2 linked regions of the Aliamphritea ceti genome follow. The protein of the gene in region 1 interacts with the protein of each later gene in a pairwise test. Links are inferred from orthologs where the notes say so. Each region holds a gene or a part of one and is shown in the gene's direction. Other genes may lie near its edges.

Region 1 (5,338 bases):
AGCGCTTACCAGACGTCTGGGCGTTTTTTGCGGCGTGGGAACATTGGAATAATCAGACCCAGAATCAGGCCACCAAAAGCAACTAGCCCGCCGTAAGTAAACCAGCGCATCAGATTAGAGTCATCCATGCTGTTGATTGAGCGGTTCAGGCTGGATATTTCCAGTTCCAGCTTAGCAATAGTGTCGGCGTATTCTTTGTTTTGCTGTTGCAAGCCAACGGTTTGTTGTTTGAGTGACTGAATAGCGCCATTTTGCTGAGTAATCATAGCATTGCTTTTCCCCAGCTTTTCTTCCAGTTGCGGGAAGCGTACAGACATGCTGGTACCTTCGCTTACGTTTGCACCTGGTAGCCAGCCGGTACGGCCGGAAGCGGTTTTGATCCGTACGTATCCGCTATCTTTGTTTCGGCTAAGTATTGTAATACTGGTGCCGCTGCGAATACGGCCGGTAATCCTGAACTGGTCACTGGGGCCACCGTGGTAATAAGTGAAGACATCATCACTTATGTACGCTGCCTGGGTATTGAGGCTGAAAAGGGAAATGAAGGTCAAGCAGGAAGCAATTAATAAACGCATGGTGGCACCGTAACTCAAAATTTTCTCTTGCTGCGTATCAGGGCTGCAAGTTTGTCTTTGTTTGATCAGGCATCTGCTGGCAATTCAGAGGGGTTACCACTGGTAAAGCGGGGCGCAGAAGCCCGGATAAATTAGCTAGAAATCATGTTCCATCCCTGTACAGCTTAGCCTGTGACTGCCCTGTCTGAGAAAAGTTCGAACATTTGTTTATTATTTTCAGTTTTATTTCAGCTTGATCGTGCACGTATTTGGCCCTGTCACAGTGCTCTATATTTGGCATCGTCACCGGTGATTGATCTGTGCTAGAATCGCGCACCGTTTTTGTTCTTTGAGGAAGATAGTAGTGTTTATTATTCGCTGGATTCTTGGTCGTATTATTCTGCTGTTGAATGCGCTTACTCCGCCGACAAAAATGCAGCGCAGCCCTGAGCAACAAGCTCAGCTGGATAAGCAGACTGCCAATTTATCTTTATATCAGTATGAAGCTTGCCCATTTTGCGTGAAGGTGCGCCGGGCGATGCGCCGCTTCAATCTGAATGTTGAAGTGCGTGATGCTAAACGTAACCAGGACTTTAAAGCTGAGCTCGAAAAAGATGGCGGTAAATTAAAAGTGCCTTGTTTGCGTATTGAAGAGCAGGATGGTGTGCGTTGGATGTATGAATCTGGCGAGATTATTCAGTATCTTGAGCAAAATTATGTGAAGTAAACTTTGCAGATACACATTAAGAAAGCAGCCAATGGCTGCTTTTTTTGTGTTTGTGATTCACAGGGCTTGCCGGCAAAGAAGTATAGACTGTATATTTAGCCAGTAATTTATCTGTTTGAGCACCTTATGATTTTATACATTGCTGAAAAACCCAGTCTGGCCCGGGCACTGGCAGATGTGCTGCCAAAACCACAGAGTAAAGATCAGGGCTTTATCCGGGTAGGAAATGGTGATGTGGTCAGTTGGTGCTTAGGGCATTTACTGGAGCAGGCAGAGCCGGATCAGTATGACCCACAGTTTAAGCAGTGGCGCTTTGAGCATCTACCAATAATACCTCAGCAGTGGCAATTACAACCACGCAGTAAAACCCGCAGCCAGTTAAGTGTGTTACGTAAACTAGTAAAGCAGGCTGATCAATTAGTTCATGTGGGCGATCCTGACCGTGAAGGGCAGCTGCTTGTCGATGAAGTGATTAATTATCTGGGGGTCAGCGCTGCTAAAAAAGCAGCTACTCAACGCTGTCTGATTAGCGATCTTAATGGCAGTGCTGTGCGCCGGGCTTTAAAGCAGTTGCGTTCAAACCAGGAATTTATTCCGCTGTCGATCTCGGCACTGGCCCGTTCAAGGGCTGACTGGCTGTACGGTATGAATATGACCCGCGCTTATACTTTGCGAGGTCAGCAGGCAGGCTATAGCGGAGTGTTGTCTGTAGGGCGGGTGCAAACGCCTTTATTAGGGTTAGTTGTCAGACGGGATCTGAGCATTGAAGAGTTTGTGTCCAAGCCTTTTTATGAGGTGGTGGCACACTTACAGACTTCTCTGAAAGAAGCCTTTCAGGCGCGCTGGAAGCCCAGTGAGAACTGTGCACCCTATCAGGACGAAGAGGGCAGGGTGTTATCCCGGCCGCTGGCAGAAAATGTGGCCTCAAGGATCACTGGCCAGCCAGGTACAGTCACTAAGCTGGAACAGAAGAAAAAGCAGCAGGCAGCGCCTTTGCCGTTTAATTTATCGGCACTGCAGATAGAAGCTGCCAAGCGGTTTGGTATGAATGCCAAGGCCGTGCTGGATACCTGTCAGAGTTTGTATGAACGCCATAAGCTAATTACCTATCCACGTTCAGATAGCCGCTATTTACCCCGTGAACATCATGCATTGGCAAAAGATGTAATGCCTGTTGTGATGAGCAACTGTCCTGATTTTGAGAAAGTTTCAGGCTTATTGGATCTGAGTCGACGCAGTGCCGCCTGGAATGACAGCAAGGTGGACGCGCATCACGCAATTATTCCGACTAGCCGAAAAATGCCGGCATCTCTGGGGGAAACAGAGAAGAAAATATATACGCTGGTTGCTACTTTTTATCTGTATCAGTTTTTGCCGAAGTACAGCTACTTTGAAACGAAGGCGGAAGTGACAGTTGCGGGTGGGTTGTTTGCCTGTAATGCACACCGGACTCTGGATCTGGGCTGGAAGAATTTACTCAATAAAGATGCCAGTAAAGATCAGCAGTTACCTGAGCTGAAGCAAGGCCAGGTCGTTGATTGCCTGCGTGGTGAAGTTGAAGAAAAGCATACCCAACCTCCCAAATACTTTACTGATGCAACCCTGTTAGCGGCAATGACAGGTATTGCCCGCTATGTACAGGATCCGGATATTCGCAAAATTCTGAAAGATACCGACGGTTTAGGCACAGAAGCAACCCGGGCGGGGATCATTGAGTTGCTGTTTACCCGTGGTTTTTTATATCGTGAAGGCAAAGCTGTGCGGGCTACTGAGGTGGGTAAAGCGCTAATCAGCTGTTTACCTGATTCAGCTACGACACCAGATATGACCGCGCGCTGGGAGGCTACGCTGAATGACATTAGTCATAAACAGAGTAGTTACGATGCTTTTATGCAGCCTTTGCTGGTGAGTTTGCAGGAACTGGTTGCGGGCTCAGAGAGCGTACAAATCCCGGCTTCACTAAAAGCTGCTTCACCAGCCCGGAAAAAAACCTATGGCCGGCGGCGTAAAACTGCGGCAGGTAAATCAGCAGCTAAAACAGGAAGTAAGACTGCAGCGAAAGCTACTGGTCGCAGCTCTAAAGCATCTGGAAAGAGTGCTGTTAAGTCGGCCGGTGGCCGGCAACGTAAAGCAGCGTCCGTATAAAGACAGCTTATGCTGATTAGCCAGATATATTTATCAGACTGTTCGAGACAGGCATTTATTTGGCTGCGACAGAACAGAGTGCCTGACCAGCTCACAGGTCGATATCGGGGGGATGAGATCGACAGTTTTGATTGTGAGGGTCAGGCAAAAGGGGTATCAGGAATATCCGTTAGTATCGTTACTTATCCTGATCGGCATGTTGTGTCAGATGCGTATTGATACGTATCAAAAGCACAGTAGTGCCGGTCTGTTATTCCGGACTTATCAATCCAGATGAGCCAACAGCTTTTCAGCAACAAGGGCTGAGCTGGCCGGATTCTGTCCGGTAATAATCAAGCCGTCCTGCACAGCAAAAGCATGCCAGTCTTCTGCTTTCTGGTATTCCGCTCCGGCTGCCTGGAGTGCATCTTCTAACAGAAAAGGAACTATGTCGGTTAACTGAACGGCAGCTTCTTCTGAATTACTAAACCCTGTTACTGCTCGTTCTTTAACAAGCGCTACGCCACTAGCGTCTTTAGCATGCAGTAATACCGCACCGGCGTGACACACTGCTGATACCGGTTTATTACTGGCGATCAGTGCTTCAATCAAAGCGATTGAATCTTTATCTTCCGTTAAATCCCATAACGGGCCATGGCCACCCGGGTAAAACACCGCATCGTAATCTGTAGCATTTATGTCGCTGAGTTTCTGTGTTGCTGCTAGTTTCGCCTGGCTGCTTGCATCTGCATCGAAGCGTCGTGTTGCGTCGGTTTGAAAGTCAGGTAGTTCGCTTTTTGGATCAACCGGAGGTTGGCCGCCAGTTGGGGATGCCAGAGTAATCTCGGCACCGGCATCAAGAAACACGTAGTAAGGTGCGGCAAATTCTTCAACCCAGAAGCCGGTTTTTTCACCAGTGTTGCCCAGTTCTGAGTGAGAGGTCAGAACCATAAGAATTTTTGACTGTGGCATGGTTAGCGTCCTTGATTGAGATACTGAAAGTATTTATTGAAGTATTTAGTGGAATAACAACAGTATGAATTAATCAGTCTGATTACATAATGGCGATAAACTTGGTAACTTTGTTTTAATAATTGATACAAAGAAGATGCAAAGAGCTGCCCTGATGAATCTTTCCTTTGAACAACTTAAAAGCATGGTTGTATTTGCGCACGTTGCCGGGCGCGGCAGTTTTAGCGCTGCTGCCCGACATATGGGGCTTTCCCGTGGCGTAGTGAGTTATCACATTAAGAAGCTGGAACAACAGTTGGGAGTGCAGCTGCTGAACCGCTCGACAAGGTCTTTATCGTTGACTGACGAAGGGCGTGCTTATTATACGTACTGTAAAACCATTACTGAGCAGGCTGACTCAGCTCAGCAGCAAATGGAAAACTTCAAGCATGTACCGGAAGGTCTGTTGAAGATTACCTGTCCGGTGAATATGGGGCTACAGATCATCGTGCCGGCGTTGAACGTTTTCAAGCGTCAGTATCCCCGTATTGAGCTGGATGTGGTGCTGGCAGATCAGGTTGTGAATATTCTGGAGGAGGGGATCGATCTGGCGATCCGTGGTGCGCCGTTGGCTGATTCTTCGCTACAGGCTATGCATCTTGCTGTGCTACAGACACATATTTGTGGTTCACCTGAGTACTTTAAAAGTCACGGTCGCCCCCAGTCGCCCGAAGAACTTAGCCGGCATAACTGGATTATTTATCAACTCTCATCAGGCACGCTGGAACTACGCAAAGGAGAGCGCTCGTTCAGTATCAGACCTGAAGGCGATATCTCTACAAATAACGCCGCCGCCCGCACGGCTTTTGTTGAAGGGGGCCATGGGTTAGGAAGGATTCCTACCTATGATGCTTTGCCAAAAATTCAGGCCGGAACACTTGAGTCGGTTCTAGACGATTACCAACTGAATGATATTGAGGTG
Region 2 (4,041 bases), 2.6 Mb from region 1 along the record:
GATGATGTTAAAGCGCTTTCCAGATAAACCGATTATTTTTACTGGCGGATCAGGGTCTGTATTGAAGCCTGAGTTTCGTGGCGCTGATACAGTAAAAGCATGGTTGGATGAGTTCAGTTTGGCTGAAAATATAATTTATGAGCGCCAGTCACGTAACACTTATGAAAATGCTTTGTTTTCAGGGCAGGTGTTACCTGAGGCTGTCAGTATTGATCAGGGAGATGGCTGGTTGTTAGTAACCTCAGCCTTTCATATGCCGCGTTCAGTCGGTATTTATCGTCAGCAGGGCTGGAAGGTAATTCCCTATCCGGTTGATTATTATTCAAAGCCTTTTGCGTTGGATAATTTCAGGTTTGATCTGGCAGGCAATTTAAGTGATTTTGGTACCGCTGTGCGTGAGTGGATTGGTCTGGGGGTATATTTCGCTACAGGTAAAACGGATAATTGGTTTCCTGTTGAGCGGGCTGTGACTGAACAGCCGCAAGAGCTGAGTATTTAAGTGTAATGTCAGAATTATTGATTCGTCGCCGTGAACATACGGCAGATGTTCCGGTGTTTAATCAGGTTCATCCCTTACTGGCGAGAGTTTATTCGAGCCGGGGATTGTATGATGTTGAACGCTTAGGCCGGCAGCTGAATCAATTGCAGAATGGCCAGGATATTTGTGGCTTAGATGCTGCAAGTGAGCGTCTGGCTGATGCAATCAGACAGCAGCAAAGCATTTTGATAGTTGGTGATTTTGACTGCGATGGTGCGACCAGTACTGTTTTGGGAATGCTTGCCTTAGGCATGATGGGTGCGCAGCGGGTTGATTATCTTGTTCCTAACCGGTTCGAGTATGGCTACGGCCTGAGCCCCGAGATTGTTGCTGTTGCAGCTCAAAGGCAGCCTGATCTGATTGTCACCGTCGATAATGGTATTTCCAGTGTTTCAGGTGTCGCCGCTGCCAATCTTGCCGGTATCGACGTGGTCATAACGGACCATCATTTACCAGGTGACGTGCTTCCGGATGCCTGTGCAATAGTGAACCCTAATCAACCTGACTGTCATTTCTCTGAAAAATCTACTTGCGGTGTGGGTGTTATTTTTTATGTGATGGCCGCGTTAAGGCGTTTACTTCAGCAGCAGGGTTGGTTTGCTGAGCAAAACATTGCTATGCCTAATCTTGGTAGCCTGCTGGATCTGGTTGCTTTAGGTACGGTAGCGGATGTCGTACCTCTGGAAGAAAATAACCGGATTTTAGTTCATCAGGGGCTGCAACGTATTCGTGCTGGTCAGGCGCGTCCTGGAATTTTGGCGTTATTAGATGTTAGCGGCCGGACACGACATAATCTGGTTGCTTCAGATTTAGGCTTTGCGTTAGCACCTCGCCTGAATGCTGCTGGCCGGCTGGATGATATGTCCGTTGGTATTGAATGCCTGTTGAGTAACGATCCTGAAAGAGCGCGTACACTGGCAGTACAGCTGGATGAACTGAACCAGGAACGCCGTGGTATCGAGCAGGAAATGCAGCAGCAGGCTTTACTATTACTGGATAGCCTGGAGCTGGACGATGCTGAACTACCCTTTGGCGTGTGTTTGTTTCAGGAAGACTGGCATCAGGGAGTTATCGGTATTCTAGCGTCTCGCATTAAGGAGAAACTGAATCGCCCGGTAGTTGCATTTGCTGCCGGAGATGATGGTGAGTTAAAAGGATCTGCAAGGTCGGTCGCGGGTTTTCATATTCGTGATGGCCTTGATGCTGTTGCTGCTAAACATCCGCATTTACTGAAGAAGTTTGGTGGCCATGCAATGGCTGCCGGTATGACGATAGTGGCTGATCAGTTGGATGCTTTTCAGGAGGCGTTTGATGCTGAAGTACGGCGACAGATGTCTGCTGAACAGTTGCAACATTCGGTACTGACTGACGGATCTCTTAGTGGGCAGGAATTTACTTTACAGGTTGCAGAACTCTTGAGGGAAGGTGGTCCATGGGGACAGCACTTTCCTGAGCCTTTATTTGATGGTGAATTTTCATTGCTGCAACAACGTATAGTTGGGCAGCGGCATTTGAAAGTTGTGTTGATGGACCCTGAAAGTGGTGTTGCTGTGGACGGTATTCATTTTAATGCTGATACTAAGTTGTGGCCAGATCAGACTATCCAGAAAGTACGTGCTGTGTATCGCCTGGATGTGAATGAATTTAGGGGGCAGCGGAATGTGCAGCTAATGATTGATCATCTGTTACCGCTAGGCTAATTAAAACTGTAATTGATAAGGGAATACTTAAATGAATGACTTTAATTTGCAGGAATTAAATACATTGCTGGGTGTATTTGCAAAAGCCGGTATTAAGAAAGATGCTGGCAGCGCTGAAGAGTTAGCGCTATATGAGCACTTTCAACAAGCTAAGATTGAACGTGATGAACTTGAAAATATGGACTTTGATGACTGTCTGGGCGGTGCCTGTAAATTATAAACAAGCAGCTGCCAGTTGCCGGCTGGCAGTGCATTTTATATGGATTAAATTTTGAATTGCCCCAGTAGTTTGTGAATGTTATTCGCTAACTGATTAAGTTGTTCGCTTGACTGGGTTACCTGCTGTGAGCTTTCTGTTGTTTGGCCAAATGCATGATGCATGTTGTTTACGTTGTGGCTGATCATATTTACAGTTGAACTTTGCTGCTCTGTTGCACTGGCGATTTGCGTATTCATATCAGCGACACTGAGAATGTCCTGTGTAATTGAATTGAGCGTTGCGCCAGCTTGTTCAGACTGCTGCACGCTAACTTCTGCCTGGCTTCTACCTGTCTGAATTACTGTTACTGTATTGTGAGCACCGTTTTGTAGTTGCTCTATCATGCTTTGTATTTCTTCTGTTGATTCCTGAGTCCGTTGCGCCAGTACGCGGACTTCATCTGCAACGACTGCAAATCCCCTGCCTTGCTCACCGGCGCGTGCTGCTTCAATGGCCGCGTTCAGGGCAAGCAAGTTAGTTTGATCTGCAATTGAGCGAATTACATCGAGTATGCCTCCAATGTTCTCAACATCTGTTTCAAGCGTCTGAATGCTGGTAACTGCCTGATCTACTGATTGTGCAAGGTTGTGGGTGGCGCTGATGCTGGCTTTAACAACGGACTGGCCTTCCATTGCCTGGTTGCGTACAGCTGAGACTGAGTTAGCTGCTTCGGATGCATTGCCGGCAACTTCCTGAACTGTGTGGTTCATCTCTCTGACTGCTTCAACTATTTTGTGTGTTTCTTCCTGATGTGTCGCAATACTGGAGTTCGTTTGGTCTGTAATATTTGCCAGAGAATCGGATGCGGTGACCAGTTCATCACCATAAGTTCGGACCTGAATGACAGTTTGGTGTATCCGTTCAACAAAGGTGTTAAATGTCGCAGCTAATATGCCCAGTTCATCAGAGGTGTTAACGGGCAAGCGAACGGTAAGGTTGCCTTCTCCCTGTGAAATGTCTTTCATAGCTTCTGTTGTTTGATGAAGTGGCCTGATAATACTGCGGCTGATTAACAGGCAAAGTACAATAAATACAACCAGAGTAATGCCCAGAAATATTAGTCTCTGCGTGAGAATGGTTGTGAACTGTTCGTCTATGTCGTTGACATAAATACCGCTGCCGACCATCCAGTTCCAAGCTTTAAAGCCTTTAACGTAGGAGAGTTTAGGTAGCTGTTCTTCGCTGCCATTAGGGGCTGCCCAGAAGTAATCGACAAAGCCTTCGCCGTTATTATTGACGACATCAACAAAGGCCATAAAGAGTAACTTTCCCTGTTTGTCTTTAATAGCGGAAGCATCTTTGCCGTTTAACGAAGGTTTGATCGGATGCATGATTATTTGTGGCTGTAGATCATTTATCCAAAAGTATTGGTTCTTATCATAGCGTAACTGACTGATAACCCGGCTGGCGGCTTGTCGGGCTTCGGTTTCACTCATTTCATTGTTTTGGCTGCGTTGGTGGTAGTCACCCAGAATGGCGTGCGCAGTTGTAACAAGCCCCTGTAGCCGGTCTTTTTTCGCCGAGAGCAGGTTTTCTTTCAGTTG

The links.
Region 2: the proteins of OCU49_RS14790 (region 1) and recJ interact in binary tests that used the Escherichia coli proteins (3 or more experiments, as listed by UniProt). The link is inferred for Aliamphritea ceti from one-to-one orthologs.

What each region holds. Positions count from the first base shown.
Region 1 is NZ_AP025282.1:3,227,965-3,233,302, reverse strand. Bases 920-3,916 are described here. They hold OCU49_RS14790 (DNA topoisomerase III), read left to right. Parts: upstream 920-1,407; coding sequence 1,408-3,426; downstream 3,427-3,916. Other genes in these bases: OCU49_RS14785 (type 1 glutamine amidotransferase domain-containing protein), read right to left, coding at 3,691-3,916; OCU49_RS14795 (glutathione S-transferase N-terminal domain-containing protein), read left to right, coding at 920-1,281. Outside these bases: OCU49_RS14800 (TIGR04211 family SH3 domain-containing protein), read right to left, coding at 6-575; more of OCU49_RS14795, read left to right, coding at 919-919; more of OCU49_RS14785, read right to left, coding at 3,917-4,377; OCU49_RS14780 (LysR family transcriptional regulator), read left to right, coding at 4,532-5,338.
Region 2 is NZ_AP025282.1:641,568-645,608, forward strand. Bases 1-2,871 are described here. They hold recJ (single-stranded-DNA-specific exonuclease RecJ), read left to right. Parts: upstream 1-504; coding sequence 505-2,238; downstream 2,239-2,871. Other genes in these bases: OCU49_RS02905 (YdcF family protein), read left to right, coding at 1-499; OCU49_RS02915 (hypothetical protein), read left to right, coding at 2,270-2,458; OCU49_RS02920 (methyl-accepting chemotaxis protein), read right to left, coding at 2,503-2,871. Outside these bases: more of OCU49_RS02920, read right to left, coding at 2,872-4,041. UniProt on the Escherichia coli protein: Single-stranded-DNA-specific exonuclease.